DNA from 3 places in the Arthrobacter sp. 35/47 genome. Region 2 is predicted to be linked to each of the others. Evidence: riboswitches for the same ligand, from Rfam matches in the RefSeq annotation. Region 2 holds a riboswitch; each other region holds the start of a gene.

Region 1 (7,050 bases), on a different contig from region 2:
CAATGACAGGGTCAGAAACAGGACCGGAAATTTCATTCCTGGCCGGTTTTTGCCGATCTTTGCTGCCCGGGGGGCGCCGGTTGGTGCGTGCCGGAAGAGTTGTCTGCTCATTTTCGTCGCCGATCGCGCCGGGCGTCGGAGGAAGCGGTATAGGCGGCGAGGATCGCCACGGGCAGGACGATGAGTACCGACACCCATGAAGGGAACGTTCGCCTGAGCAGGAGGTAGCCGATGGTGGCGATCAGGAGCAGGAAGGTCATTTCATGCCATCCGCGCCATTGGGACATTTCTTTCCAATCCGGAAGGTAGGGTCCGTGCATCAGGGCACCAGATCGTTGAATGAGGTTCCGCCGTCACCGGACACTTTCACGCCGGTTTCGGTGGCAACCCAAATTTCCTGATCGGCTCCGTCGTCGGTGTGTGTGTCTATGGCGGTGGGTGCGGCCTCGATGGATCCCTTCTTCGCCCAGGTCGCCCCCGCGTCTGCGCTGGTGTGAATGTCACCTTCAGGAGTGACACCGACTGCCGTTTCCCCGTCCAGGGCGGTCAGCAACAGTAGAGGACTGTCAGCGACAAGACTCCAAGTGGAACCGGCGTCGGTGGAACGGTAGAGCCCTTCCCCTGTGGTGGCCAGCACGACGTCGCTGCTTGTCGTGCCGGAGAGGTCGAAGGGAGCGATCTGGGTTTCCGCCGGAAGCCATTGAAGACCATCACCGCTGGTAATCAGTTGCCCGTCGTATCCGACGAATGATTCCCCGGTTCTGGTCAGGGCATGAAAGTCGGACTGGCCCTGCCGGGACAGGGGCTCCCAACTCTTACCACCGTCGGTGGAGCTGAGCAGCCCAACCGGGTTGGGCAGATCTGTGTCCGGTCCGGGGTGCCCGGACGCGTACAGGGTGTTGTTCTCACCGGCGGTGTATCCCATCAGGTCGATGACGGGTCCGATGCGTGGGGCGGGGGAGGAGGAGACGTCGTACAGCCCGTTGTGGGTGGCTAACAGCACCCGGTCACTGCCCGGGTCCACGCTCATACCGTGCACATGACCGGTGGGAAAGCTCTTTGCTGTGCCGGGTGGTTGCGGTGCCGCCGAAGGAGCCGAACAGGCCGCCACGGACATCATCGAGATAAGCGCCACCGTGGGCAAGACGAGACGACGGCGGAGAAGGATAGGGAAAAATTTTGGACGCATTTGTTGCTCTCCAACCAAAGGGGGAATGACGGGAAGAGGAGGAAGGCACGGTCCGCGGGAGACGCCGGTAATGGACGCCTCCGGCGGACTGTGCTTGCCCGTCTTAGAGCTCGGCCAGGAGGGCTTCCATCTCCTCGATCTCGGCCTGCTGCGTTTCCACGATGGTTTCCGCCAGGGCGATGGCATCCGGGTACTGCCCGTTCTCGATTTCTTCCTGCGCCATTTCGACCGCTCCGTCGTGGTGGGCCGTCATGGACTCCAGGAACATGCGCGCCGCTTCGTCGCCTTCGGCGGCTTCCAGCCCGGCGAGCCCGTCCTCGGTCATCATGCCCTGCATCTCCCCGCCACCGCCCATGTCCCCCATGTCATGGCCTTCCATGCCACCTTCGGGTTCGACCGGTTCACCCCAAGCTTCGAGCCAGCCGGTCATCGTCTCGATTTCGGGTGCCTGCGCATCTCTGATCTGGGTAGCCAGGTCGCGTACTTCCGGGCTGATGGAGTCCTGGGCGAGCATGATCTCGCTCATTTCCACGGCCTGACGGTGGTGCGGGATCATCATCTGGGCGAACATGACGTCCGCATCGTTAGGTTCGGCCGCAGTGTCCTGCGTGGTTTCCGGTGCAGCGGAGCCGGCGCTGCTCTCCGGCGCCGTAGCAGTGCCGGGTGTTTCGCCGGATCCACAACCGGCAAGCGTGAGGGTCGCGGCGATCGCCAGTGCGGACATGGAAAGGTAACGCTTGGTCATGAGGGGTGTCCTTCGATGGTTGAGCTAGCTGCAGTTCAGTACGTCGGCACGACGGGGTTGCCGTCGGGCCGTTACCGGAGTCGGGTACTTACGCGACTCTCACGTGCGGCTGATGCAGAGCTGAACCAGTGTCAGCGAAGGTACGAAGGTGCGGGGAAGCTGTACTACCGGCGGCGGGCCCCGCAGGCGAACACGGCCATAGACCAGCCGGCTCCTGAGGACGATGGCAGCGGCGAAGGAAACAACCAGGAACGCCAGGATGCACACGGCCGCGGCGATCTCTTCACCGCACGTATCCGCACAATCCAGATTCAGGGTCATTCCCGAGTCTGCGGTGTCGGATGCGGATGCCGGCGTGATCGCCTGGTGGTGCACATCAGCTGCGGGCGCCGCGGTGACCACCGGGCCGACGGCGTGTGAGGCACCATGCCCGCCCATCCACACATGCATCGCAAGGATGCCCACAATGACCGCGGTCAGACTGAAAAGAAGAGCTGCCCGGGGAAAGCGGCGTGAAAGGGGAACGAACAGCGCTCTCGGCGGATACTTATGCACCGTCCTGCCCCTTCCCGCCTACGTGATGGTTTATGCCTGATATCAGAGTACCGACCCATCCTGGGCCGGATCGAATCGGTGCTCCACCAGCGGTGGCTGCCGGATGCCAGATTCAGCTGGCGCAGGAGCTGCGCGTTCAGCGCCACCACAGGAATCGGGGAAAGGAGCTTCCTGAGGTGACAGGGGAGACCCACCGTGACCCAATTGTGATATTCGCAGTCCGGTGGGATACCCTCAATCTCGTGCCTGCACCCCATGGAGGCACTCCCACACGGATCGCCGAGCTCTGTCACCGTGGTGGGGTCGTCCGTTTTCCGCTGGCAGAGGCGGGGGAACCATGTACGCGGGCCCAACGCTTTATGGGTCCTTGGGGTTAAGCCGTGTCCACGGCCGGGTGACTCCCATCCGAACCCGACAGCTAACCTCGCAGGCGTTGGGAGAAGGTACTCATCTATGTCCACTCGGCATGCCCCCGCGCGCCATCGCGCAGTCCCCGCCCAGACCAATACGTTGGCGGTCCTCTCCAAGGCTGTTTCCTCCAACATGGGTTCTGCAGGCCGTCAGGCTGCAGTGATCACCGCAGCTTCTGGTCTCGTTCTCACCGCTGGCCTTCCGGCCCAGGCGGTGGACGCACCGCAGCGTCAGGTGAGCACCAGTTCGCTGGTTACCACCGTGGAATCCGAGCCGGTGTCCGCGGATACATCGGCCGCTATCTCCTTCGAACGAGAAGCCGTTACCGCTGCGCCCGCTCCGGTGGTTGCTGCTCCGGCTCCTGTCCTGGAGCACCCGGTCCCCGAAGCTGACCCGTCACCTGTAACAGTGCAGGCGGTGGAACCCGCCCCGGTACAGCCGAGCCCTGCCGTGCAGGAAGTGGCGCTGCAGGCTGCCGTAGCGCTTCCCGCTGCCCCTGCCCCTGCTCCCGAGCCGAAGCCGGCTCCTGCCCCTGCAGCGAGCAGCAGTGTCGGTGCCGCGCTGGTCGCCTCCGCCTACGCACAGATCGGCCGCACGCAGGACTGCACCATCCTCGTCGAGGTCGCGCTGCGGTCCATCGGCAAGTCTGTGGGCGACCTCGGGCCCGAGCAGTTCTACCAGTACGGGACCGTTGTCGGCTCGCCCGCACCGGGTGACCTGGTCATCCGACCCGGCCACATCGCCATCTATGTAGGTAACGGCCAGGTCATTAGCAGCGGCATGAACGGTGTCAACGACACCCTCCTGCACCCCCTGAGCGATCTCGCCGGCTCATCCTTCGTCCGGGTCAACGGCTAACAACCACCTAAGCCGGGTAGGCAAAAAGGGCCAACAGGGCGACCGCGAACCGCTCCAAGCCCTTTGCCTACCCACACCTGGGCATGCCGGAGTCATCCCCCTGCACTTCGGCATGCCCTCACCCTTCCCCTGAGCGAGACGAGATCATCGTTGTCTTCCCACAACGCCCACGGTCGACGCCGCGCCGCCACAGGACGTCGCCGCGCAGAACCGGCCACCCCCCGTCACCAGCAGGGCCGCCGCGCCGCGAAGCGGAGCGCGACGAACCGCCGCCCTTCACCTGTCGCCCCGATCGCCGGTGCAATCTCGGCCGCCAGTGTGCTTAGCGGCGTTCTCCTCTCCGGCATCCCCGTGACTGCAGCGGCCCCGTCATCCGTAGAACCAGCCGCCGTCAGCGCGGCCGCGGACAGCGCTCAGCAGCCACGAGCGCAAACCATTGAAGCCGACCCGAAAGCCAGCGTGGATTTCAGCCGCGCCGCAGTCGTGGGCGCCTCCTCCGCGGAGCCGGCGACAGGGTCGGTAGACTCATCGCACTTTCTGGCTGATGGTCCCATCGAGATGACCCCCGGCGATGACGCGGACGAAAGCCCTGCTGCCGAACCTCCTAAACAGTCCGGCCTCGGCGCGCCCTTGGCCGAAATGACCACCGTCTCGACCTTCGGATATCGCACCAACCCACTGACCGGGGTGCCAGGGGAAATGCACACCGGCATCGACCTCACCGGCTCATGTTCCACCCCTGTCACGGCCGCTGCCAGTGGAACCATCAGCGAAGCTGGATGGAGTCCCTACGGTGGAGGGAACCGTATCGTTGTCGACCACGGGAATGGGCTGAAGACCACCTACAACCACCTCGCGACGATTGCCGTCGGCGTAGGCCAAACAGTTGCTCGGGGAGAGTTTGTGGGCGGGGTTGGAACCACTGGCAACTCCACCGGCTGCCATCTGCACTTCGAAGTCATGATCAACGACACGCTCGTCGATCCCTCGACCTGGTTCTAATCCTCGGGCCTTCACCGAGATCCGATTAACCACTAGAAGCTGGGATGGCCAGAGGATCGATCTCAGGTATAGATCCCTCTCACCGTGACCGAGACGAGGCTGGGGACGGCGTCCCGGGAGCCAGAGCGACCGGGCGGAACCAATGGCCTGGACGCAGTACCGGGCGAGGTCTGCCGGGTTCATGGCCAGATCCTCGGCTTTCTCCTGGATGCCCGAGTCCGGATCAGGTCCGTGATGAGGGGCCTCGAGGTATCCATGCGCATGGTCGAGATGGGTTCCCCGGTGAAGAGCCGGAGCCGACGCGTCCTGGCCCGGCCGCACCCTGAGCAGAGGACACCACGTCACAGGAAAGCCGCGAACGTCCCGCGGCCCAGGCGCAGTTAGGGCTGAGAGCCGAGCCCCCTTCACGGGAGCCGGTGTCATGAAGGCTAGTGAGATGACGACCGAAAAAGTCCTGAAATTAGGTCGCCGCGGGTGCCTACTGGTCAGCAGTCTTACCATTTATTAGGGTGGTTTCAAGGCGAAAGACCGGGAGGGGTCGCAATTTCAGCATCAGTGCGAGGCAATGGAGGCGTCACCGTGCAGGCGGTGATGCGTATCGTGCTGAGCTTTTCACTGGTGTTCGCGTTTACGACCTCTGCCGCTGCAGCCTTGTGCCTCCAGATGGAACAGCACGGTCCGATGTCGATGGGTGACCGTACGGTGGCTATGGAGCCGTCGGGTCAGCCTGGTGCTGCGACGGCGATGAGTATGACGGCCGGGCCTAAGGGCTCACCGTCGGCGCAGGCCTGTTGCCATCAGCAGGTCAACACCACTGAGGGCATCACCGCACCGCAGCCGGCGTTACCCGCGGAGCAGGTTGTGGCCCTTGCCGCTCAGGTCGAGTCGTTCCCCGACGATAGCGGTTACCGCCCGCCCGGTTTCTTTGATCCGGTGCTCGAAAGACGTGATCACCTCACTCCGTCATTGACGGCCTTATCGATCAGTCGCACATAAAATTCCAGGCCCGTCTTGTGGGTCTTCCTTGGCGTGCCCTCATGCCTGCTCTAAGTCCGACGTCTTCGAAGTCCGACGTCCGTCGGCTGCGAGTCAGAGCGCACGCACCTGCACAAGCCCAATTCCGGTACACACAACCAATTAGCGGCTGACCTGGATCAGCTGCACCCTGATTGAGGAGAAAACAATGACACACCACTTGACGTCCATGCTCGACACCTACCCCAAGGATCTCGGGGGAGTGGACAAGGAAAAGCTCGCCGAATGCATCGAAGCGTGTTTTGAATGTGCCCAGACGTGCACCGCGTGTGCGGATGCGTGCCTGAGCGAGGATATGGTCGCCGAGCTGACCAAGTGCATCCGGACCAACCTGGACTGCGCGGACATTTGCGCGACCACCGGTAACGTGCTGTCCCGCCACACCGGGTACGACCCGAACCTCACCCGAACCATCGTCGAAGCCTGCCGTACCGCGTGCAAGGCCTGCGCTGACGAGTGTGAGCAGCACGCCGGGATGCACGACCACTGCCGGATCTGCGCTGAAGCGTGCCGCCGCTGTGAGAAGGCCTGCGCGGAACTGCTGTCCTCCCTGGGCTAAAGCTTTTCCATCATGGCCTTTACGGCGATATCCAAAGGAGGACTCCGTGAACTCAGCAGAAAACACGTCCGGCAGCCACCGCGCAGGAACTCCCGGACATGAACAGGAGCACACCGAACAACACCACCAGGAAGAAGCCTCCGGCAAGGGCGAGACTGCCAGTGGCGGAAAGGATCACTCCAGTCATGGCGGCTCGGGTCATGGTGGGTCAGGCAAGAAGATGTATGTGAAGTTTGGTCTCATCCTGCTGATCAGCCTGGGGCTGATGTGGACGTTGTCCATGTCGATGGTCCGGTCCATCGATCACTTCTACTACAACCTGAGCAACTTCTGGATGGCGTTGCTCATGGTCGGTGCGATGGCGATCGTCATGGTCATCGGCATGTGGTCGATGTTCAAGAACACCAAAGCGAACATCGCCATGCTGGTCGGGTTCGCGGTGCTCTTCGTCGGAGTGTTCGCCCTCGGGCGGACAGAAACCTTCGTCGGCAACGAGCAATTCCTGAAATCGATGATCCCGCACCACTCCCGCGCGATCCTGGTCTGCCAGGAATCCAACATCACGGATCCAGAAATCACGGAGCTGTGCGAAGCGATCGTCAAAACCCAGCAGGAAGAAATCGCCCAGATGCAGTCCATCCTGGACCGGTACGCCTCAGAGTGACCGGGAATCGCTGGGAGGTCGGGGTGCTCCTT
Region 2 (5,060 bases):
GGGTCGTCCGCTGGGCGCTGCCGGTGGCCACCCTGGCCCATCACCTTGCCCTGTCGGTGGTGCTGGCCTCCCTGGTGTATCTCACTGTGATCCTTCCCTGGCCCGCCACTCAACCGTTCTCCTCTACAACAGCTCAGTCGTGGCCGCCGGCCCTGAGCAGGGTCCTGTCGGTGGGAACCGCTGCGGGGCTCATCTGGACTTTCTCGGCCGTCGCGGTCCTCATCCTGGGTTATGCCGACACGATCGGCAGCCCACTGTCGGCGGATGAGGCGTTCACCCGGCAGTTGGCCTTCTATATGGTAAACATACCCAGCGGCAGAGCCTGGTTGAGTGTGACCATCCTCGCAGCCCTGACCGCCACCTGCTTCTTCGCCGTCCAGAGCCGTATCGGCTTCGTCCTGACGGGGGTGCTGGCCGGTTTCGCCGTGGTACCGCTGTCGAGCATCGGACACGCCGCCGGCAGCACCGACCACAGCGCCGGGGTCAGCGCCCTGAGCATGCACCTTCTCGGGGTCAGCGTGTGGGTCGGCGGAGTCATCGTCCTGGGACTGCTGTGGGATGTCCTCCCCTCCAACACCACCAGTGGTCCTGCGAAGACAACCATCAGGATCTTCGCCCGGTTCTCCATCCTCGCCGGTGCTGCGTTCGCCCTGGTCTTCGTCTCCGGCGTGATCAACACCGTCCTGCGCGTCGAAAGTATCCAGGGGCTTCTCTCACCGTATGGGGCGCTGATCATCCTCAAAACCCTGGCCACCCTCATACTCGGCGTCATCGGGTACATACACCGGGGCAGGATCACCGCCGCCGGGCGGAAGAACATGGCCTGGAAGCTGATCGGAACTGAAGCGACGATCATGGCCGGTGTGATGGGAATCGCCGCTGTCCTGGGACGGACCCCGCCGCCGGTCCCCCAGATACCCGAACCGGACATCACCGAAACCGAGGTCCTCACCGGGTACCCGCTCCCACCCGAGTTATCCGTGCTCACCGCACTCACGCAGTGGCGCTGGGACCTCTTCTGGGTGACCGTCGCGGTCATCGCTGCCTGGCTTTACCTGGCAGCTGTCCGCAGGGCAGCATCGTCAGGCGTGCAGTGGTCGAAGCGCCGGGTCCTCTTCTGGCTTGCCGGGCTGGGCCTGCTGGTCTACGCCACCTCAGGGGCACCGGCCATCTACGGGCTGGTGCTGCTCAGCGCCCATCTGACAATGTTGCTGACCCTGGGACTGGCCGTGCCCTTGCTGCTAGTCTCCGCCCGTCCGGCGCAGCTCCTCAAGGCAACGATGCCCGCGCGGTCCGATGGCAGCACCGGTGTGCGGGAATGGGCGCTGCAGGCTGCCAGCCACCCGGTCCTGGCGCGGTAAGCGACACCGTTGTGTGCTGCCGCGGCCCTCCTGGGCTCCCTGATCCTCATCTACGGCACGGCGCTTTTGGCCACCATCACTGCGAGCCCGCTGTCGCTGCAACTGACCAACGCGTACCTGGTTTGCCTCGGGCTGGTGTTCTTCGGCTCGCTCCTCCACCAGGTGCCCAGCCGAATGACCCGCGGTCGGCTCGCCCCGGTGCTGGCCTTACTGTCCGTGGCCCTCGCCGCAACAGCCTTCCTGGCAGTATCCCCGGAACCGCTCCACGCTGACTGGTTCAGCAACGCTGAACGCAGTTGGGGTTCCTCGCTCGTGGAGGATCAGCGACTCGCTGCGGCCACGGTAGTTCTCCTGGCCGGCGCCGCACCGCTGCTGGCATCGGCGATCATCCTCATCCGCCGGCAGCAGCGGCGGGCGCCCACAACCGCCTCAGTGGGCTCCTAGCCCTCCGTACCGTCCTGGCGTGCATCTGCTTTGACGGCTTGGCGGTGCCCCATCATGAACGCGGCGGCGCCGCCGATCACAATGACCGCGATCACAATCGGCAGCAACCAGTTGACGCCCCCGGAACTCGCGGCCTCTTCGGAAGCTGGTTCGGCAACCGGGTCCGCCGGGCTCGAAGTCGGAGCAACAGTTTCAGGGGCCACCGACGGCTCTTCACTTTCAGTGGCCTGCGCGCTCGGAGCGGCGGTGGAGGGATCCTCAGCCGGCGTCGTGCTGGCCGGTTCGTAGGTGAACTCGAAGACGCCCTCAATCGGGTGCCCGTCGGAGGACACGGTGCGCCATGCCACGCTGTACACGCCGGGGGCGTCAATGGCGGCCGGGGCTGACATGACGTTTTCCTCCAGAGTCACCGGTACTGCTTCCACCGGGGTCCCGTCCGGTCCGGTGATCTGTATCCGGCTCAGCTCCAGTCCGGAGGATTCCAGGGGTGTCTCGGAGAGAGTGATGGTGATGGCCTCCGGAGCGGTAGCGATGACCTGACCCTCCTCCGGTGCGGTCCCAATCAGTGAGTCATGCGCGGTGGCTGCCGGTGCTCCGATAGACCCGATCATCAGAGCGGCGAACACTCCCAGCAGCGCCCTTCGAAGGCGCTGGGTTCGAGGACGACGGGCGAGAGTGGTGGTGGCTGGATCGGGTGTGTGCATGACTCTCCTTGGGTGGTAGCGGACGGTTGAAACGATCAGAGCCACTGGGTGGGATCAACCACCGTGTCATTGATCATGACCTCGAAATGGAGGTGACATCCGGTGGAGTTCCCTGTCGTACCGGCATTCCCGATCAGCTCGCCCTGGGACACAATCTGCCCGGCGCTGACCCCGATGACCGAAAGATGGTTGTACGTGGTCTTCAGCCCGCTGCCGTGATCGACGACGATTCGGTTTCCTCCCCCGTAGGGGGACCAACCGGCTTCGACCACCTCGCCGCCCTGGGCGGAGAGAACCTCGGTGGTGCAGGAGGCTACCAGGTCGAGACCGGTATGCAGCTCGCCTGCGCCGGTCAATGGGCTGGTGCGGTACCCAAAACTCGATGTCGTGGCGATAGAACCAAGCGGGGCGGTGAACCGTGCTCCTACAACCGGATCAACGGGCTCCTCGATAGCGGGATCTGCTGCTTCCGCGGTGGGAGCGTCCACAGAGGGTTTACGCGTTTCGGCCTCTACCGAGCCTGCGGCCAGCAGTGAGCGATCACCAGCTTCCGCACCTGACCCGGGGACAGCCGCAACGGCGCTCCGGGTGAACGCGACTTCCGCCTCTGGATCGGCGGTGACCTTTTCAGATGGTGCGGTCTTGGTTTGGATCGGCGGCACAGTGCTGCCGCTTCCTTGTGCGGGGACCATGACGCTGCTGAGCAGCCCGGCTGCACCCAGCACTATCGCTGTAGGTTTGATCCAGTTCCTACCGGATTCAGCGGCTGGACCTGCCGCGCGCCGCCGTCCTTGCCTTGGCCGGCGCTCCGCTGCCCGGCGGCCATGAGGCGCCGGTTCCGCGCGGCGACGGCTGGCGGCCTTGTGTGATGACAAGAACATTCCTTCCCGAACGCCGCTGAAGTTAGCTGTCGGATTCGGGCAAGGAATCAGCCCGGCCGGCCAGTGCACACACTGGAACGGCTTCACCCCAAGACGGCACAACGGCCGCCACAAGAAGTGGGTCCTCCACCCCTGCCGGTATACGGACGATGGCTGGCTTCCCGGCAGGGTTAGGCGTTAAAACCAGCGTCGCCAACTCATCTCGGCGACCAGATCACTCTACAGGGACGGATGTATAGTTACAATTTCGCAACCTATTGAGAGTAGGAATCAATTACAGTCCCACAATTCTGGGTGCGGGGTGTGTGCGCCACCGAGGGAAAAGCTGTCCCGGACGAGTTTCAGCTCAGCAGGGCTGGCAGGCTCTGATCGCTCATGGGGACGATGAGATCGCCGCACCAGCAGGGAAGGTGTTCGTCCCGGCCAGGGGGACCCAACCTCGAGAACGCAAGGGGGGTGGTGCCGAGTTTCTGGTGGAAAGCGGCACGAGATGAGTACCTGGTCGAGAGACACCCGAAATGAGATCAGCCTGGTGCCCGTTCTCTGCCTTCCGTGGACCTTCCCAGACGAATAAATTAGGCTGGTTCGGTGCCCAGGCTTCTGGTGCATGCAGGTGCCGATGGCCCGGGTGCCCTAGCCACGATGGTCATCGGCATCTGGTTAACCTGATCCGGTTTTACCTGCGGTAGCGTGGCGTGATCCGCCCATCCGTCCGCTCGCTTAGGCCTCGTGACTACCCGGCGCTACAGCGCAGGAAGCGCCGCCCGATAGGCAATTGATGAGCCGACGGGAACGCCCACATTTTGGGATGTGGCAAGCTGTTGACCATGTCCGAAGCTTCCGCACCGCCAATCACGACCCTTTACGACGAACGGTTGTGGCCGACACCGTTTGTGTGGGTGCTTGTCTCAGGAGTGGCAGGAGCGTCAATCCTGGTGTTCGCGCCCATCAGCATGCTGACCGGGGTCATCGCCTGCATCGTGATCTTCCTCATCCTCACCGCTCTCCTGATCCTGTCCACCCCGCGAATCACACTGACCACCACCTCACTAAGCGTTGGCCGTGCCCAGATCGAGCGGGAGTATCTAGGTCCGGCACATTCCTATGTGAAACACGAGGCCACCAACCAGCGCGGACCGGCGCTAAACGCCCTGGCATATCTATGCATCCGAGGCTGGATTGACCCCGTGGTACGGATTGACATAGAAGACGAGGAAGACCACACCCCCTACTGGCTGGTATCGACCAGACGTCCAGCTGAACTCGTCAACGCCTTAGGCGAGGAAACGCTTCGCGAGAAAACAGCCACGACTGAATCCGTCATAACCACCAGTCGCGCACTTCAACTAGATCTGGTAGAAGGATCCGGGTCTAACGGCGGCGCACAATAGACTGACCGCTATGGAATATATCTCCGTGCTCTTGCCCTCCGCGGCCGTGGGAGCCATCTTCTACTTTGTTATGCGAGCCATCTTCAATGCCGACAGAGCCGAACGGGCAGCCCAAGCCGCCGCGGAGCAAGAAGCAACACTCGGCACACCGGACCAGGCGACCGGGCAGGAAGCTCCACCGGAAAATAAGATCTGAACTATTTTCAGGACAGGAGCAGGACATGCCGCGCCTGGGCTTCCATTGGAAGCACACTCGCGACCCTGGTATCCACAGAGCCA
Region 3 (7,050 bases), on a different contig from region 2:
TAGCCTCCCGCCAGTCCGCTTAGGACTCGGAAGACGAGTAGCTGGAGAAAACTTAGGGCACGAGCAGGGCAGCTGAACCATCATTGGTTCCGGCCCATGGGCTCACCTGCGCAATTCATGCATCCCGCCGAGCACTATTGGGTGTGTTCCAACTATTCGCATTCGTTAGTCCCTGCCTGGCCGCCGTGTCCATCGGAACTCTTCCCGAGGTGCTGGTCCGCAAGAGGCGGGGAAGTTCCTGCCCTCTACCCTGAAATGAGAGTCGCCCGAGGAAATATCGGCCCGCATACGCCGTGCCGACGTCATTAACGCTCCGAAGGGCTCTGGTTTGAGGACAAGAACTCCTCGACGATTCCTTCCTCAGCTTGGCTGAGATACCCGTATACACACCCCAGAACAGGTTCTCCCTGGAGGGGATTGAAGCTTTTGGTGCCTGCGGTCGGTGACGTAGTGTCGTGTCACGGCAATGGTCACACATATCACTCGAGGCTACGTGGATACTGAAGAGCAGGCGTCCCTTCCAGCGGAAGGCTCTACCCGGGCCGGGGGGCCGCGGCGTCCTCCGTTGTGGAAAAAGGTCAGCGCCGACCTTATGGATGAGGTTCTTGGTGGCGTCTTTGATTCGGGGTTTCCGGGCGAGTTGGAGCTGGCCAAACGGTACGGCGTCAGCAGGGGCACGATCAGGGCTGCGCTGCGGCCGCTCCGTGAGGCCGGGCAGATTACCGCTCACCCCGGGCGGAAGCCTGCGGTTGTTGCGGGGAAGAGCACGGCTTACGGGCCGATCTACAGTTTGTTGGCGTCCATCCGTGAATCTGGCCTGCACCATTCAAGTGTCGTGCTGGCACAGCACCTTGTCCGGGATGCTTCGGTTGCTGGGAAGATGTCCCTTGATGCCGATACGGAGTTCTTCCATCTTTCGCGTGTGCGTCTTGCCGATGGGGAACCCCTTGGCCTGGACCAGGTTTGGCTCCCGGCTGCGGTCGCCGTGAAGCTGATGCAAGCGGATTTCACCGACGCCGCACTGTATGCCGAGCTGGAAAGACGCTGTGGCATTGTGCTGGATGGCGGGACCGAGCAACTTACGGCCGTAGCTGCCTCCGCGGATCAGGCCTCCTGCTTGAACTGTGCCGAGGGGATGCCGTTGTTGCTGATCGAACGCACTGGATGTTATCGGGCAAGGACTCTGGAGTTTCGACGAAGCTACATTCTGGGAGAAAGAATCACCGTAGCGACGTCGTTCGGGTGTAAGGCCGGCTCTGGCCCGCGTTCTGATTGAGGGAGCTCATCGTCCTCGCACATGTGTCAACCGTTTGTTGACCGTGCGGCAGATGGCACCTGTGGTGCCCGGCACCGGTCCTCGGATGTCGCCCGTTGGTGGAGAGCCCACGTGAGCAGGGCTACGGACCCGGCAGCCAGCAGCGGCTGGATGGGTTCGAAGTACTGCATCGCACCGGAGGCTCCCAACGCCAGCAGGACGAGCTTGTTGCAGACCGGGCAACCGACCGCGAAGAACGATATCGCTGTACCAGCGGCTCCGAACCGGCCGTGGCGGTCATTCTGCAGAGCAGGTTCCCGGGCGACGTACGTGGCGGCCACCATGCCGGTGAGTCCGGCCGTCACGGCCAGAACAGGGAAGGACCACCACGTCGGCGGAACCTCACGGGTGAACAGCGGCGTGTCAATAAGATCCGTCGGGACGGCCACGATCAGGTAGGTGATGAGCGTGCCGCCGACCGCGGCCAACCAACGCCGGGCAGGCCAGTGTGACAGGGCCGCAGCCAGTGAGATGCGGTGATCGTCCTTCATCGAACGTCCTTTTCCTCGCGCGCTACGGATATTTTCCTTTCAGCGCCGGCGTCGCTTGATCCTCGGCGGGTCCTCCAACGCAGTGCGGCGGTCAACGCCAACACTGTCACGGCCGCCACCATGAATACCGGGTTGGATACATCCGAGGCGATCCCGCTGGCAGCTGATTCAAGGCGGAACTGGTCGGACACAGTCAGTACCCCACCGAGTCCTGCGGTGCCGTCGGTGACAAGCAGGAGCACCCCAATGCCGATTGAGAGGCCACCGGAAATGACCATCACCACGGAGTTGGACCACCGCCCCACCCTGACCTGACGCGGCCGCAACCAACTCCGCCCGGAAACCCCCAGCCGGTCCCACAGGAGAGCCAGCATAAACAGCGGCAAGGCCATCCCCAACGCGTACACGGCGAGCAGAACTCCGCCATACACGGCATTGCTTCCCACCGCCGCCACGGTCAGGACTGAGCCGAGAATGGGGCCGGTGCAGGCCCCGGCGACCCCGTAGACAGAACCGAGGACGAACACGGACAAACGGGAGCCTTCACCTTGATGGGCGCTGCGGAACATTGGGGGCAGACGGATCCCTATCAGCTGGGCTATTCCCACGCTGATAACCAGAGCTGACGCAACTGCAATGAGAATACTGCGGTGCTGGGTCACCAAAGAGCCGAGAGCACCGGCGAAGACGCCCAGCGGCACCAGTGTGGAGAGCAGCCCCAGGTAAAACAGTCCGGTCCTGGCTACGAGCTGGGCAGGGGTGGTGAAAGCGTAAGCGAAAAAAGCTGGCAGCAGTAAAGCTGAACAGGGGCTGAGTAAGGTTAGGAGACCACCAAGGAATGCGCCGGCATAACCGATGACCATTACCCTTGCCCCGCCCGTTCCAGTTCACCGTCAATGACCTGTTCAAAGGCGGCCAGAGGCTGCGCGCCGATCAGGGGGACACCGTTAACCAGGAAAGTCGGGGTACCGGTGGCGCCCAATGATGCCGCTTCCTGTGCATCCTTCTCGACGGCTGCGGAAAGCTCTTCCGAGTCCAGATCGGTCTTGAACTTTTCCAGATCGGGTACCCCGGCAGCCTCTGCCAGCTGGATCAGGCGTTCCTCGGTCAGATCGATGTGACCACGTTCCGGAGCCTCGGCAAAAACCGCCTTGTTGAATTCCCAGAACTTGCTCTGCTCGCCGGCTGCCCGCCCGGCCACGGCTGCGCTGAAGGATTGCTCACCGAACACCGGCAGGTCCCGCCATTCAATGCGCAAATCTCCGCTTTCCACGTATTTGTCGACCAGGGTAGGCAGGGTGTCGCGGGAGAACAAGCCGCAGAACGGGCAGCGGTAGTCGGCATACTCGATCATGACTACGGGAGCATCCACCCGGCCAAGCGCGGTCGGGTCATCGGCTGTCCGCCGTGACAAATCAAGTGGCTCCCCAGCCTCGCTCTGTCCGGGGGCAGCCGCTGGTGCTGAGCCTCCACCCTGAGAGGGACGTTTCTGTGATGTCGCTATGCCGATCAGCAGGATCAAAAGGACCAGGCCAACAACGGCGAGGGAGATCGTTAACGCTCGGCGGCTGGATCTTTCAGGGGTGGATGTTTCCGGGGATGACATGCAACTCCTTGAATGGGCACTGATAGTACAACCGATCAACCAGGCATGAATGAGTGATCCAGTGTCCGGACGATGGGTGGAAATGCGTTCACTGGTACACGCAGGGGAGGCGGTGTTGAAAAAGTTCCCGATGTTCTCCTGCGGTCGACCGCCCTGCCGCTGGAACCTGCCACGTCTGCAGCAGGTTCCAGCGGAGGATTTAGGCGTTCACCCGGTAGTAGATAGGGCCGGAGCCGACATCGACACTCTCAACCACGGTCTGGTTACCGTTCCATCCACTGTGGATGGCTTGGCCGTTTCCGATGTAGACCGCATTGTGTGAAAAGCCCATGCCTCCATCGGCGTAGTAGATGAAGTCTCCGGGCTGCGGATCCGACACAGGTGTTGCGTAAGCCATCAGGGACTCCGGAGATTCATCGCCCACACCCTGGATTCCAGCCGCACGCAGTGCCACCTCACCAAGAACGGTGCAGTCCTGCACCGCGCCTAATTGGGCCCGCGCCGCAGCGAGGATCGCTTGATTAGCCGACGAGGGCGCTACCTCCGCGCTGACAGATCCCGCAGCGTAGACGGACGAGGTCACTGCCGGCCCGGACAGTTGCGTTAGGGTCATCATCTCGGGCTGGGCACCAGAGGTAACGGCACCCGGTGCGACGTTGATGCGGTCACCGGGATAGATCACAGTGTCCATCGACAGGCCATTCAGCGACAACAGCGCTGGCAAATCAATACCGTGCCGCGTCGCAATGAGACCGAGGGTATCCCCAGCCTGCACCGTATAGGTCTCTTCCGTCGGCGCGGTGGCCGAGGAAGACTGGATTGGTGTGAAATCCGTAGCAGGGGCGGATGCTATCGCTCCTGCTTGGGCAGGCACGGCACTCCCCAGCAAAAGCCCAGCACCTACGACAGCCACCGCGGCCTGACGGCTGCCGGCGCGCGTCTGATCCAGCGCGGATCCATACATTCTTGCCATAGGGCTGATAGTGACCGCACGGTGGCGGCCACGAGTGTTCTTCAATGACATCTATGTAGCCTCTCCCGATACCTGCGAGGTGAGCTGTCGGATTCGGGTGGGAGTCACCCGGTCGCGCGATGTGGTCATCGAACGGCTTAACCCCAAGGATTCAACGGAACCCAAAAATTGGTTCCCCCGCCCCTGCCTCAGTCTCTAGCTAGTGCCTTGGCAAGCGGCAGAGTTCGGTAACGAGCCAAGGATGCCGCGAAACGATGCGCGGCACATGACCAAGATACAGGGAAACATCTCAAATGTATAAACATTTATATGACGGGCCCCCAAGGGGTGTCCCAGACTGTTCACTACCGCCGCCTCGGGCTCTGAATTCCGCGTCATGTCCGCCTCAGTTGACCGGTGCACGCGGGATTTTGTGTGCACCGGTCGCTGATTCGAGCGGATAAGGTTTCCGGAGGGATCTGATGATGCTTGCTACAGATGCAACATCTGTCTAACTCCGAACCCATGGGATAGGTTCCTCCGGAGTGTTCACCTATTGTGGCGAAACAAGGAGCCAGTGATCCTCAGAGGCAACAGAGAACATGAAGGAAAGAAGGTCCAATGCGACGCACAACAAGAGCCTGCGCTCCTGTCTCCGAGTGCACGTTCATGCCGGGAAGAACGAAAAGTTCGGACGCACGGATGAACCGCGCCGGGATGGGTCACTGAAGCATGTCCACGGCTTCGAATAAGGAGATCCTCATTGTGCACTTGGCTGGCCCAGGTTCGGACCCCTTCCCCGGTCTGCCCATGGCGATGCAGGTGGCACGCAACGCGTTGGCTGAACTGCCTGATGTCGCTATCGAAATAGTGGTCCAAGGACCAAGCGTCCGCCAGCTTATCCCGGGAGCCGAGCCCCTTGAGAATGTGGCGAGGGGGATAACGGTGTATGCCTGTGAGAACAGTCTCCGGTCGGCCGGAATGGAGTCCGCTGACCTCCAGCCAAATGTGGAAGTCGTCCCCGCCGCTGTTTCCCATATTGCCACGCGTCAGTTTCAAGGCGCGGCCTATATCCGTCTGTGAGTACCCGAAAATCGTCGGCGGCCGACACGCTTTCACCTGGTGTCTTACAAGCATCAACCCCGGAAATTCCAGTCGGCGCTGCACGGCCCTGACGGCAGCTAGAAAGCCGGCCGGACGAGGAGCCACGTCGCAACGTGGGAGGATCCGTCAGGCAGCGTGTTGTGCTACGGAATGCCCCTCTACATCACTGACCAGGCGGTGCCATCCTGATGTCTTCGACGCCAGCACGGCCCGCTGGTCCCGGCGGCCATGCCTCAGTGCTGCCCGGCTTTCATCCCCGCCCGGACTGCATCCAGGGCACCTGGCGGGAAATCCACCGCGCCGCCGAGCGCTGCCGCGGCCAGTTCAGCCGCGGCTGATTCCTCGATCGCGATGACCAGCCGCCCGGTCGCTACGGGGTCCGGACCGAAGGCGAGGAGCCCGTGATTTCCCAACAGTACGGCGTTCGTTCCAGGTTGCTCGGCCAGCACTCGGGTGATGCCCTTCACGGACAGGTCTGACCCGCGCGGGCCCCACGGCACAACAGGGACAGTCTGGGCCTGCCCGAAGCGTAGCAGGGGCTCTGTGCGGCAGGGTAGTGACGCGTTCGCCACGGCAAACGCTGTCGCTGCAGGGGAGTGGGTGTGGATAATTGCAGCGATGTCGTCCCGGGTGTTGTAGACGACCGAATGCATGTGGATAATTTCGGCGTTCTCAGGGCCAAGTTCACCGTCGACGACGTCACCGCCGACGGTCACTGTGGCGAGCTGCTCTGGACGAAGGTCCCTCACCACCCCGGTGCTGGTAAGCAGGAAACGGTCGTCGTCGATTCTGGCACTGAGGTTTCCGTGCCCTGAATGGGACATCACCCCGGCTGTAAACAGCAGCTGGGATGCCTGCACTATCGCCGCACGCGCGTCAGCTGAAGCTTCGTTAGCGGTCATATTTGTTCCCTTCTGAACAGTTGCCGGTTCCCGTGCCGGCGATCACTGGTCCTGCTTGCGTCTTTAGGCTGGGTTGCCTTCGAGGGAGGTCAGTGCGGCTCGCAGTCTCGTGTCGGCGTCACTGGCCACTTCCTGTACGGCCGGGCTGGCGCTGAGCTGGACCATTGTCTGGGGGTCGATGGCCTGGATTGTGGTCTGCGTGGCGTCGGGTCCGCGGCGTACGACGACGTTGCAGGGTAGCAGTGCGCCGAGGTCCGGCTCGGCCGCCAGGGCGCGACTGGCAAGTTGTGGGTTGCACGCGCCGAGGATCACGTAATCACCGAGGCCCTGCCCTGCTTCGGCATCAAGTTTGGTTTCGAAGGTTGCGCGGACGTCGATCTCAGAGAGGATGCCGAAGCCCTGCTCGGCCAGCGCCTCGCGGGTCTTCAGCACTGCTTCCTCGTAAGCTGCTGACACTACGATGCTGTGGGTATAGGTCATGTCTGCTCCTTCCAATACGGTTCTGGCAGGTATTAACTACCGGCCTTGTTCGATGGTGGCAGTTCAGGCGAGGGAAAGGAAAAGTTTCTCCAGGTCCTTTTTATCCATGCTGGCGTCTTCCTGGGTGATGCACTGCTGAAGACCGCTGGCGATGATGGCGAAACCGGCCTTGTCCAGCGCCTTGGAGACCGCCGCGAGCT

What was found. A riboswitch is a leader RNA that binds a small molecule or an ion and turns the genes downstream of it on or off. The one in region 2 is predicted to bind cyclic di-AMP.
Region 1: it holds a riboswitch for cyclic di-AMP, as region 2 does, so the genes downstream of both, X803_RS0109200 (NlpC/P60 family protein) here and X803_RS22615 (M23 family metallopeptidase) in region 2, are expected to answer to the same signal.
Region 3: it holds a riboswitch for cyclic di-AMP, as region 2 does, so the genes downstream of both, X803_RS21470 (C40 family peptidase) here and X803_RS22615 (M23 family metallopeptidase) in region 2, are expected to answer to the same signal.

The regions. Positions count from the first base shown of each region.
Region 1 covers NZ_KI914596.1:25,924-32,973, forward strand. Annotated here, with positions in the region: gene X803_RS0109175 (TlpA family protein disulfide reductase) at 1-36, opposite strand, end outside; gene X803_RS21850 (hypothetical protein) at 108-287, opposite strand; gene X803_RS0109185 (F510_1955 family glycosylhydrolase) at 320-1,375, opposite strand; gene X803_RS0109190 (DUF305 domain-containing protein) at 1,293-1,934, opposite strand; gene X803_RS0109195 (hypothetical protein) at 2,034-2,489, opposite strand; cyclic di-AMP (ydaO/yuaA leader) riboswitch at 2,757-2,937, shown strand; gene X803_RS0109200 (NlpC/P60 family protein) at 2,943-3,758, shown strand; gene X803_RS18925 (M23 family metallopeptidase) at 4,317-4,760, shown strand; gene X803_RS0109210 (hypothetical protein) at 5,340-5,756, shown strand; gene X803_RS0109215 (four-helix bundle copper-binding protein) at 5,944-6,354, shown strand; gene X803_RS0109220 (DUF305 domain-containing protein) at 6,401-7,018, shown strand.
Region 2 covers NZ_KI914582.1:36,532-41,591, forward strand. Annotated here, with positions in the region: partial or broken gene X803_RS22610 (cytochrome c oxidase assembly protein) at 498-1,805, shown strand; gene X803_RS17155 (copper resistance CopC family protein) at 1,802-2,509, opposite strand; gene X803_RS22615 (M23 family metallopeptidase) at 2,545-3,171, opposite strand; cyclic di-AMP (ydaO/yuaA leader) riboswitch at 3,387-3,577, opposite strand; gene X803_RS17160 (DUF3093 family protein) at 4,218-4,781, shown strand; gene X803_RS0101700 (hypothetical protein) at 4,792-4,977, shown strand.
Region 3 covers NZ_KI914596.1:40,015-47,064, forward strand. Annotated here, with positions in the region: gene trxA (thioredoxin) at 1-23, shown strand, start outside; gene X803_RS18935 (GntR family transcriptional regulator) at 566-1,276, shown strand; gene X803_RS0109265 (hypothetical protein) at 1,303-1,806, opposite strand; gene X803_RS18940 (cytochrome c biogenesis CcdA family protein) at 1,803-2,669, opposite strand; gene X803_RS0109275 (DsbA family protein) at 2,669-3,328, opposite strand; gene X803_RS21470 (C40 family peptidase) at 3,612-4,436, opposite strand; cyclic di-AMP (ydaO/yuaA leader) riboswitch at 4,441-4,615, opposite strand; gene X803_RS0109290 (class II aldolase/adducin family protein) at 5,702-6,370, opposite strand; gene X803_RS0109295 (DUF302 domain-containing protein) at 6,434-6,850, opposite strand; partial or broken gene X803_RS0109300 (metal-sensing transcriptional repressor) at 6,914-7,050, opposite strand, start outside.